2 regions of the Serratia sp. AR11 genome follow, and region 1 is predicted to be linked to the other one. Evidence: predicted binding sites of a transcription regulator. Region 1 holds the regulator's gene; the other holds the start of a gene.

Region 1 (4,920 bases):
TAACTGAGTAATTATTTCGGTCAATCGACCTGAATAAAAGGGTTGTCAGTTCCAATTTATTCCGCCAACCACATGATTAACTATAGCTACAGATAGCGATAAAAAAGAAAAAGTCAGGATAAAAATTCACAAAACAAAGAAAAATCAGTAAAAACCCCAGAAGAACAGTAGTTAAGCGGAAAGAATTTCGCTCAAGAAAATGTAACTTAATATAAACAAAAACATAAGAAAAACTAATTATTACTCATTTTTGACTGTGTCACATCCGCTGTAAACCAGGTCCCTCGCACCCTGTGGCAATGCCAAATCCACCCGAGCGCAAGGCCGCGTAGCGAAAGGAACACCGCCAGCGCCAGCCACAATCCATGGTTGCCCAGTACAGGTAGGGTAAACAGCGTCAGCCCATAACCGGCGGCGGCTACTGCCATGCTGTTACGCATTTCTGCGCCGCGGGTGGCACCAATAAACATGCCGTCCAGCAAATAGCACCATACTCCCACCAACGGCAGCACTACCTGCCACGGCAGATAGTGGCTCGCCAGTGCGCGCAGCTCCGGTAAAGAGGTCAAGGCGGCAATGATTTGCTGCCCGGCAACGGCATAGAGCAGACCAAAGCCCAACGCCACCAGGCAGGCCTGCCGGCAAGCCGCACGCCATACTTTACGCAGTTGGCTATCGTCACGGGCGCCATAGGCATGGCCCGAATGTGCCTCTACCGCGTAGGCGAAACCGTCCAGCGCATAAGCGGTGAAGGTCAGCAAATTCATCAGCACCGCATTTACCGCGACCACCTCGCCGCCCAGCCGGGCACCGAAGATGGTCAGCGAGGCAAAACACAGTTGCAGCAGCAATGAACGCAGCATAATGTCGCGATTCAACGCCAGCAGACGCCGCAGATTACCGCGCCAGGCTTGGCGCAGCATTGGCACAGAAATGCCGCGTATGCGCATCACGCGCCAGGACAGCCATAATCCCAACAGCAGCGTGGCATATTCAGAGATAGCCGTCGCGGTCGCGGCCCCCTGCACGTTCCAGCCCAGTCCCATCACCAGCCAGATATCCAATACGATATTCAGCAGGTTGCCGACAATCAGCAGGATCACCGGTGCGCGCACGTATTGCACGCCAAGCAACCAACCCAGGATCACCATATTGGCCAGCGCCGCCGGGGCGCTCAGCCAGCGGATCTCGAGGAACAAACGAGCCTGTTCCAGCACCGCCCCATCGCCACCGACGATTTTTAGCGCCAACTCAATCAGCGGATAGCGCAGCAACACAATAGCCACCCCGGCCAACACCGCCAGCAGCAACGGCTGCATAAAGGCTCGTGCCAGCCCCTGCGGATTTTGTGCCCCCAACGCCTGAGCAGTCAGCCCGGTGGTGCTCATACGCAGAAACAGCAACAGCATAAACAGGAAGCTGGTGGCCATGGAGCCAACCGCTACGCCACCCAGATAGGTCGGGCTGTCGAGGTGGCCGATGACTGCGGTATCTACCAGCCCAAGCAGCGGCACGGTGATATTGGAGAAAATCATGGGCAGCGCAAGGCGCCACAGGGCTTTATCGGTATCGCTGGTGAAGGCAGAAAGCAGGCGCATAGTGAAATGTTCCCGTGTATACCCGTCATCTTTCAAATTGCAGCGTTGTTATCTGCACTCAGTTATGTGGCCCGTCCATGAGCCACACCCCTTCGGGGCCGCTGCAAACAGCGTTCAAATCTGCTCCCGGCAGATTTGTCACCCCAGTTACTTACCTGAGTAAGCGCCTGGGGATGAGCGAGTTGGCCGCCTAGCTGCAACTTGAAAGCTATAGGGTATATAGTGAATCAGATATGACATCGCCCCAGAACTGGGGCGACTTGAATCAGAGGACGATGTTTGGGCGTGAGGATTAAACCCAGTCGCCATTGCGGATCACACCGACCGCCAGACCTTCAATGGTGAAATTCTGCTGACGCAGATCGACCACAATCGGCTGGAATTCACTGTTTTCCGGCAGCAGCTCAACCACGTTACCGTGTTTTTTCAGGCGCTTGACTGTGACTTCATCTTCAATGCGTGCCACAACCACCTGGCCATTACGCACGTCCTGAGTTTTATGCACCGCCAGCAGATCGCCGTCGAGAATACCGATGTCACGCATCGACATGCCGTTGACCCGCAGCAGGAAATCCGCGCTCGGTTTGAACAGGGATGGATCGACCTTGTAGTGCCCTTCGATATGCTGCTGCGCCAGCAGCGGCTCACCGGCAGCGACACGGCCAATCAGCGGTAAACCCTCTTCATCTTCCATCAGCAGGCGAATGCCGCGCGAAGCGCCGGAGATAATCTCGATAACGCCTTTACGCGCCAGCGCTTTCAGGTGTTCTTCTGCGGCATTTGGCGAACGGAACCCCAGACGCATGGCGATCTCGGCGCGCGTTGGCGGCATGCCAGTGGACGAAATATGATCGCGAATCAGATCATAGACCTCTTGCTGTCTGGTAGTTAGTGCTTTCATTCCGCCCCCTGTTTGTTTATACAGTCTTGCTGTGAGTATATACAGGTAACTGCGGCTTGGGAACCGAAGAGTGAATAAAAATCAGGGATTAGCGACACCTGTCGCAACGCAACGCCGCCACTCAGGCAAAGTGCTGCCACAGCACCGACCCCCAGACAAACAGCGCCAAAATAATCGCCAGCGAAACCGCCGCCGAGCCCATATCCTTTGCCCGACCGGAAAGCTCGTGATGCTCAGTCCCTACCCGATCGACAATCGCCTCAATCGCGCTGTTCAGGATTTCGACGATCATCACCAACAGCACCGATCCGATCAGTAAAATGCGCGCTATCGCACCCACGTCCAGCCAAATCGCCAGTATGATAGCCAGCACGGTCGCCACCAATTCCTGGCGGAATGCCGCTTCGTGCTGCCAGGCAGCGGAAAAGCCTTTATAAGAGTAGCCGGCGGCTTTAATAATACGGGTCAGGCCGGTTGCTTGGTTTGCCATGTTTTTTAGTGCCTTTAGCAGAGATAAGTCATAATTAAACAGTCTAGGCCAGGAAACTCTCCCGGCTCTCGGTTTTCCAACACCACAGATCTGCTACCCGGTTTCTGGTATGCTTGCGGCGCATTGCTAACAAGAGGCTTCACGTTGTTATGTCAGGTTGGCGTAAAATTTATTATAAACTATTGAATTTACCACTCAAACTGTTGGTAAGAAGTAAGGTTATCCCTTCAGATCCGGTCACGGAGTTAGGGTTGGATCCCTCACGGCCGATTTTGTATGTTTTACCTTATAATTCCAAGGCGGATTTGCTGACGCTGCGCACCCAGTGCCTGGCGCAAGATCTGCCCGACCCCCTCAATCCGCTGGAGATAGACGGCACCGTGCTGCCAAGCCACGTGTTTATTCACGACGGCCCGCGCGTATTCCGCTACTACACGCCGAAAGAAGAGTCGGTAAAACTGTTCCACGACTATCTGGACCTGCACCGCAGTAATCCGGATCTCGACATTCAGATGCTGCCGGTTTCGGTGATGTTTGGCCGCTCTCCGGGGCGCGAAGGTCACGGCACACCGCATCTGCGTCTGCTGAATGGCGTGCAGAAATTCTTCGCCGTGCTGTGGCTCGGCCGCGACAGCTTTGTCCGTTTTTCCAATACCGTTTCGCTGCGCCGCATGGCCACCGAGCACGGTACGGACAAAATCATTGCGCAGAAACTGGCTCGCGTAGCACGCATGCACTTCTCGCGTCAGCGTCTGGCCGCCGTCGGCCCAAGCCTGCCGGCCCGTCAGGACCTGTTCAACAAGCTGTTGGCGTCCAAGGCGATCGAAAAAGCGGTCGAAGACGAAGCTCGCAGCAAGAAGATTTCCCACGAAAAAGCCCAGCAGAATGCCATTGCGCTGATGGAAGAGATCGCTGCCGACTTCTCTTACGAGACGGTGCGCCTTTCCGATCGCGTGCTGAGCTGGACCTGGAACCGACTGTATCAAGGTATCAACGTCACAAACGCCGAACGCGTGCGTCAGTTGGCGCAGGACGGCCACGAGATTGTTTATGTACCCTGCCACCGCAGCCACATGGACTACCTGCTGCTGTCCTACGTGCTGTATCACCAGGGTCTGGTGCCACCGCATATTGCTGCCGGTATCAATCTCAACTTCTGGCCGGCCGGGCCGATCTTCCGTCGCCTGGGCGCTTTCTTTATCCGCCGCACCTTCAAAGGCAACAAACTGTACTCGACGGTATTCCGTGAATACCTCGGCGAGCTGTTTACCCGCGGTTACTCGGTGGAATACTTTGTTGAAGGTGGCCGTTCCCGTACCGGACGTTTACTGGAACCGAAGACCGGCACCCTGTCGATGACCATTCAGGCGATGCTGCGCGGCGGTAGCCGTCCTATCACACTGGTGCCGATTTACATCGGTTACGAACACGTGATGGAAGTGGGTACCTACGCCAAAGAGTTGCGTGGCGCGACCAAGGAAAAAGAGAGCCTGTTGCAGATGCTGCGCGGCCTGCGCAAGCTGCGCAATCTCGGCCAGGGTTACGTCAACTTTGGTGACCCACTGCCGTTGACCGCTTACCTGAACCAGAATGTGCCACAGTGGCGCGAATCGATTGACCCGATCGAAGCCCAGCGTCCAAGCTGGTTAACGCCGACGGTCAACGATTTGGCGGCCAAGATTATGGTGCGCATCAACAATGCCGCCGCCGCCAACGCCATGAACCTGTGTTCCACGGCGCTGCTGGCCTCACGCCAACGCTCGCTGACCCGCGAGCAGTTGCTTGAGCAGTTGGAATGCTACCTGCAACTGATGCGCAATGTGCCTTATGCCGGCGACGTTACCGTACCAACCCAAACGCCGGATGAGCTGCTGGATCACGCGCTGAACATGAACAAGTTCGAGGTGGAGAAGGATAACATCGGCGATATC
Region 2 (4,920 bases), 1.5 Mb from region 1:
CGGCGGTATTGATTTCATCACCACCCTGCCACTGCAGCGCGAAACCGTGCCTGCCGGTTATCAGACCCTGAAGCTGACGATCAAAGGCCTGAAAGGCGGCCACTCTGGCGCGGATATCCACGTTGGGCTGGGCAATGCCAACAAACTGCTGGCACGCTTCCTGTTTGATCATACCGCTGAGCTGAACCTGCGCCTGCTGGATCTGAACGGCGGTACGCTGCGTAATGCTATTCCGCGTGAAGCCTCTGCAGTGGTTGCCGTGCCGGCCGAGAAAGCCGATGCGCTGAAAGCGCTGAGCCAGGCGTTCCTGGCTACCCTGCAAAACGAGCTGGCTGCCAAAGAGAAGAACATTACCGTTTTGCTGGAGCCTGTCACCAGCACCTCGCAGGCGATGACCAGCGATAGCCAACAGCGTTTTGTAGCGCTGCTCAATGGCACGCCAAACGGTGTGATCCGCATGAGCGACGCGGTGAAAGGCGTGGTGGAAACCTCACTGAACGTGGGCGTGGTCACCACCAGCGACAGCGAAGCAGAAATCATCTGCCTGATCCGCTCGTTGATCGACAGCGGTAAAGACTACGTGGTCGGCATGCTGACCGCTCTGGGTCAGTTGGCCAACGCCAAAGTGGCACCCAAAGGCGGCTACCCAGGCTGGCAGCCGGACGCAGACTCACCGGTGATGCATCTGGTGCGCGAGATTTATCAGGATCTGTTCAACAAGACGCCGAACATCATGGTGATCCACGCAGGTCTGGAATGCGGTCTGTTCAAAAAACCGTACCCAAACATGGATATGGTGTCGATTGGGCCAACCATCACCGGGCCACACTCGCCGGATGAGCAGGTGCATATCGAAAGCGTGGGCCTGTACTGGAAGTTGCTGACGGCACTGCTGAAAGCTATCCCAGAGCGCGCGTAATATTACAGATGACTTAGTGATTAAACCAAGGGCGCAATACTGCATTGCGCCCTTGTTATTCCCAGGGTAGCAGCAGTTGCCGCTCCAGTTGCGGATCCAGCAGCGTCACGTGCAACCCGACCAGTCGCACCCCGCGCCCTTCACGCCGCTCACGCCATACCTGCCGTGCCACGTTGATTAAATCGTCTTTATTCAGTACTGGCCAAACGTGTTCCTGGGTAGTTTGCTGGAAATCCTGAAACTTCAGTTTTACCCCCTGCCGGGCGATGTGCAGATCCGGTTTCACCTTACGCAACCGCAGTTCCAGCTCGGGATAGAGTTTATCGACAATCAACGCTTCGCAGTCTTCCCAGTCATGGATGTCCTCCGCCAAGGTTCGCTCCACCCCCACCGACTTGCGTAACCGCTCTGGCGAAACCTCACGCAGATCAATTCCCTGACAACGCTCCCACAGCACCCGGCCAAATTTGCCGAAGCGCTTTAACAGCGCCGCCAGATCGTACTGCTGCACGTCGACGCAGGTGATCAGCCCCACTTCTTCCAGCCGTTTGGCGGTTACTTTGCCCACGCCAGGGATTTTACTCAGCGGTAACTGCTGTAAAAAAGCCGGCACCTGCGCCGGGGTGATGACGTATTGTCCGTTCGGCTTATTCAACTCTGAGGCAATTTTGGCGAGGAACTTGATCGGCGCGATACCGGCAGAAGCGGTAAGGTTGAGTTCATCGGAGATAGTCTGGCGAATTTGCTCGGCGATCAACGTCGCCGAGCCGTTGCACTGGCGGCAGTCGGTCACGTCCAGATAGGCTTCATCCAGCGACAGCGGTTCAATCAGCGGGGTGTAGCGGGCGAAGATTTCGCGGATATGCTGCGAGGCTTCCTTATACGCCGCCATACGCCCGGGCAGCAGCTTAAGGTGCGGGCAAAGCTTGAGCGCCATCGCCGTCGACATCGCACTGTGCACACCATAGCGGCGTGCAGGATAGTTGGCGGTGCTGATCACCCCACGCCGGTCGGCACTGCCGCCAATTGCCAACGGAATATCGCGCAGGCTGGGATCGTCGCGCATTTCTACCGCCGCGAAGAAGCAGTCCATATCGACATGAATGATTTTACGCATCGCGCCTCCCAATAACACTGTATAAGTATACAGGCAACAATGGAAAGCTCAAGCCTCGGCTCTACTCGGAGAAAACGGGGTTTCACCCAATTATCTTCGACTTGTTAAAAAAGCGTAATTTTTCAATAGTACGCTGTGGCAAATTAGTCGCCACAGTTACTGACAACAATAACTCTACGCACAGGATGGTGCCCTACATGAAAACATTATCGGTCTATTTGTTAGCCTCAGCCTTATCCCTGATATCCCTTGCCGCTACCGCCGCGCCCGCCATTATCGCTCACCGTGGTGGTACCGCCGACGCTCCTGAAAATACCCGCGTCGCCATTGAAACCGCACTGAAAAACGGCGCCGACGCCATCTGGATCACCCTGCAGGAATCCAAAGACGGCGTGATCGTGCTTTACCGCCCTTCGGATCTGAAAGCGCTAACCGATCGGCAGGGATTGGTTTCCGCCTTTACCGCTGCGCAACTGGCGAAAGTTGACGCCGGTTGGTCATTTGCCAAAGGTGAAACCCATCCGTTCCGGGGTAAAGGCATTGGCATTCCACGTTTGGATGAGATCCTCAATGCCTTCCCCAAGGTTAACTTCTATCTGGATATCAAATCCCCAGACGCAGACCCGGCCCAGTTCGGCAAAGCCCTGCTGGCAACGCTGGAAAAAACCAACAGCCTGAACCGCACCCGCGTGTACTCCACCGATGCCAAATATCTGCAGGCGCTGCCGCCGGCGATCAAACGTTTTGAAACCCGCGATGAAACCCGCGACCTGCTGGCGAATATCAGCCTGTCGCATCTGTGTGAGCTGAAGCCAGACCATCAGCAACCGCGCTGGTACGGGCTGGAACTGAAAAGAGAAGTAGAAGTGGTGGAGAAATTTACCCTGGGTGAAGGGCGCTCCAAGGCGTTTCTAACCTGGGATAAAGAATCGATCGACTGCTTCCGTTCGCAAGGCCCGGCGCACATCATCCTGTTCGGCATCAACACCCCGGCAGAATACCAGCAGGCGCTGGCGCTGGGTGTAGACGGGGTTATGGTCAACTCACCGGCTGAAGCCAGGGAGTTTGCCAAGGCCAAATAACCGATTTAAAACGCTGTAAAAAAGGGCGCTGTATGCGCCCCAGTTATTCAGATAATCCGGTGTTTTTCCAACTGTTGCTGGCGCAACGCCTCTTTCTCCAGACGCTTTTTACGCGCATCGCAGGGTTCTGGGCAGTCACAGACTTTATCCATCCCCAACGACGTGATCCCGCCGCAGCTGCCTTGCAGGCTTTTACGCTTGAACACGTACCCCAACGACATCCCGCCGACAATCAGCAGAAACAACACGAAGCTGGCGACAAATACTGTCAACATAGCGACCTCACTAGCTCTTGTTCAAATAAGGTTTGAACGCGTCGGAGTAGCGCTCTTCAAAACCTTTGGTGGTTTTCACAATCATGAACACCGGGATCCCCATCAGGTTCGCCAACGCCATGCCGCGCTCCGGCCCCAATACGTTCAACCCGGTAGACAGACCATCGGCGGCCATACAGGTCGGGCTCAGCACCGTAACCGACACCAGATGATGATGGATCGGCTTGCCGGTAACCGGATCTATGGTGTGCGAATAACGCACGCCGTCCTGTTCGAAGTAGTTGCGATAATCCCCCGAGGTGGCGATCGACATCTCGCCCGGCTGGATCACCAGTTGCGCCTTCTGCTCCATGCCGGCCGTCGGCCGTTCAATGGCGATACGCCACGGTTTTTTCTCACCGTTGTGGCCACGAGTACGGACCTCACCGCCAATATCCACCATGTAGTTCTTAACCTGCTGCGATTGCAGATACTGGGCAATCACATCCACCCCGTAGCCCTTGGCGATCGAGGAGAGATCGACATACAGCTCAGGAATGCTCTTTACCAATGCATTGCCCTGCACCGACAGTTTGTCGATACCGGTCCAGGCGCGGCGGCGCTCCAGTTCGGCAGCGCTCGGCACCTTGTCCGGCCGCCCTTCCGGGCCGAAGCCCCACAGATTAACCAGCGGCCCGACGGTCACGTCCAGCGCGCCGTCGGTGACGCGGTTAATGCGCAGCGCTTCCAGCACCACCTCGGTGGTTGCCGCCGATACCGGGAAGGGTTTATCAACAGCGCGACTGGCGTTGAAGCGGCTCAGTTCAGAGCCTGGCCGGTAGGTGGACATTTGGTCGTTCACCAACTCCAACCGCTTGTCGATCTCCGCCTGTATTTTGGCGGCTGACGGCGTGTCATCACCGGTGACGTAGCGAACTGAATACGATGTCCCCATGGTTTTGCCATCGAGATTGACCTGCTCCGGTCCGCAGCCGGTCAATAACAGGGTGGCGCTGAGCGCCACCGTCGTCATCAACCCCTTCATTGCCCATGCGCGCATTTAGCCACCAAAGTCATCAAGCATGATATTTTCGTCTTCAACGCCCAGGTCTTTCAGCATCTTGATCACTGCGGCGTTCATCATTGGCGGACCGCACATGTAAAACTCACAGTCTTCCGGGGCCGGATGGTTCCGCAGATAGTTCTCCAACAGAACATTATGGATAAAGCCGGTGTAACCCGTCCAGTTATCCTCAGGCTGCGGATCGGAAAGCGCCACATGCCAGGTAAAGTTCTCGTTCTCTGCCTGCAGTTGGTTGAAATCTTCCTCGTAGAACATCTCACGCAGTGAACGCGCGCCGTACCAGAAGGTGATTTTACGCTTCGACTTCAGACGATTGAGCTGGTCAAAGATGTGCGAACGCATCGGTGCCATACCGGCACCACCGCCGATAAAGATCATTTCCGCGTCGGTGTCCTTGGCAAAGAACTCGCCGAACGGCCCGGAAATGGTCACCTTGTCCCCGGCCTTTAACGACCAGATATAAG

What was found. The regulator LexA, encoded in region 1, represses DNA repair genes until DNA is damaged. The targets are predictions, from matches to a motif close to TNCTGTATGTACATACAGNA.
Region 2: a site for LexA is predicted at 2,052-2,071, ahead of dinB (DNA polymerase IV). Genes of this name have one in related genera too.

What each region holds. Positions count from the first base shown of each region.
Region 1 covers NZ_CM150739.1:4,979,068-4,983,987, forward strand. Annotated here, with positions in the region: gene dinF (MATE family efflux transporter DinF) at 234-1,598, opposite strand; gene lexA (transcriptional repressor LexA) at 1,891-2,499, opposite strand; gene ACSOSI_RS23530 (diacylglycerol kinase) at 2,621-2,989, opposite strand; gene plsB (glycerol-3-phosphate 1-O-acyltransferase PlsB) at 3,139-4,920, shown strand, end outside.
Region 2 covers NZ_CM150739.1:969,269-974,188, reverse strand. Annotated here, with positions in the region: gene pepD (beta-Ala-His dipeptidase) at 1-919, shown strand, start outside; gene dinB (DNA polymerase IV) at 975-2,036, opposite strand; gene ACSOSI_RS04600 (glycerophosphodiester phosphodiesterase family protein) at 2,234-3,118, shown strand; gene nqrM ((Na+)-NQR maturation NqrM) at 3,166-3,393, opposite strand; gene ACSOSI_RS04590 (FAD:protein FMN transferase) at 3,404-4,432, opposite strand; gene nqrF (NADH:ubiquinone reductase (Na(+)-transporting) subunit F) at 4,433-4,920, opposite strand, start outside.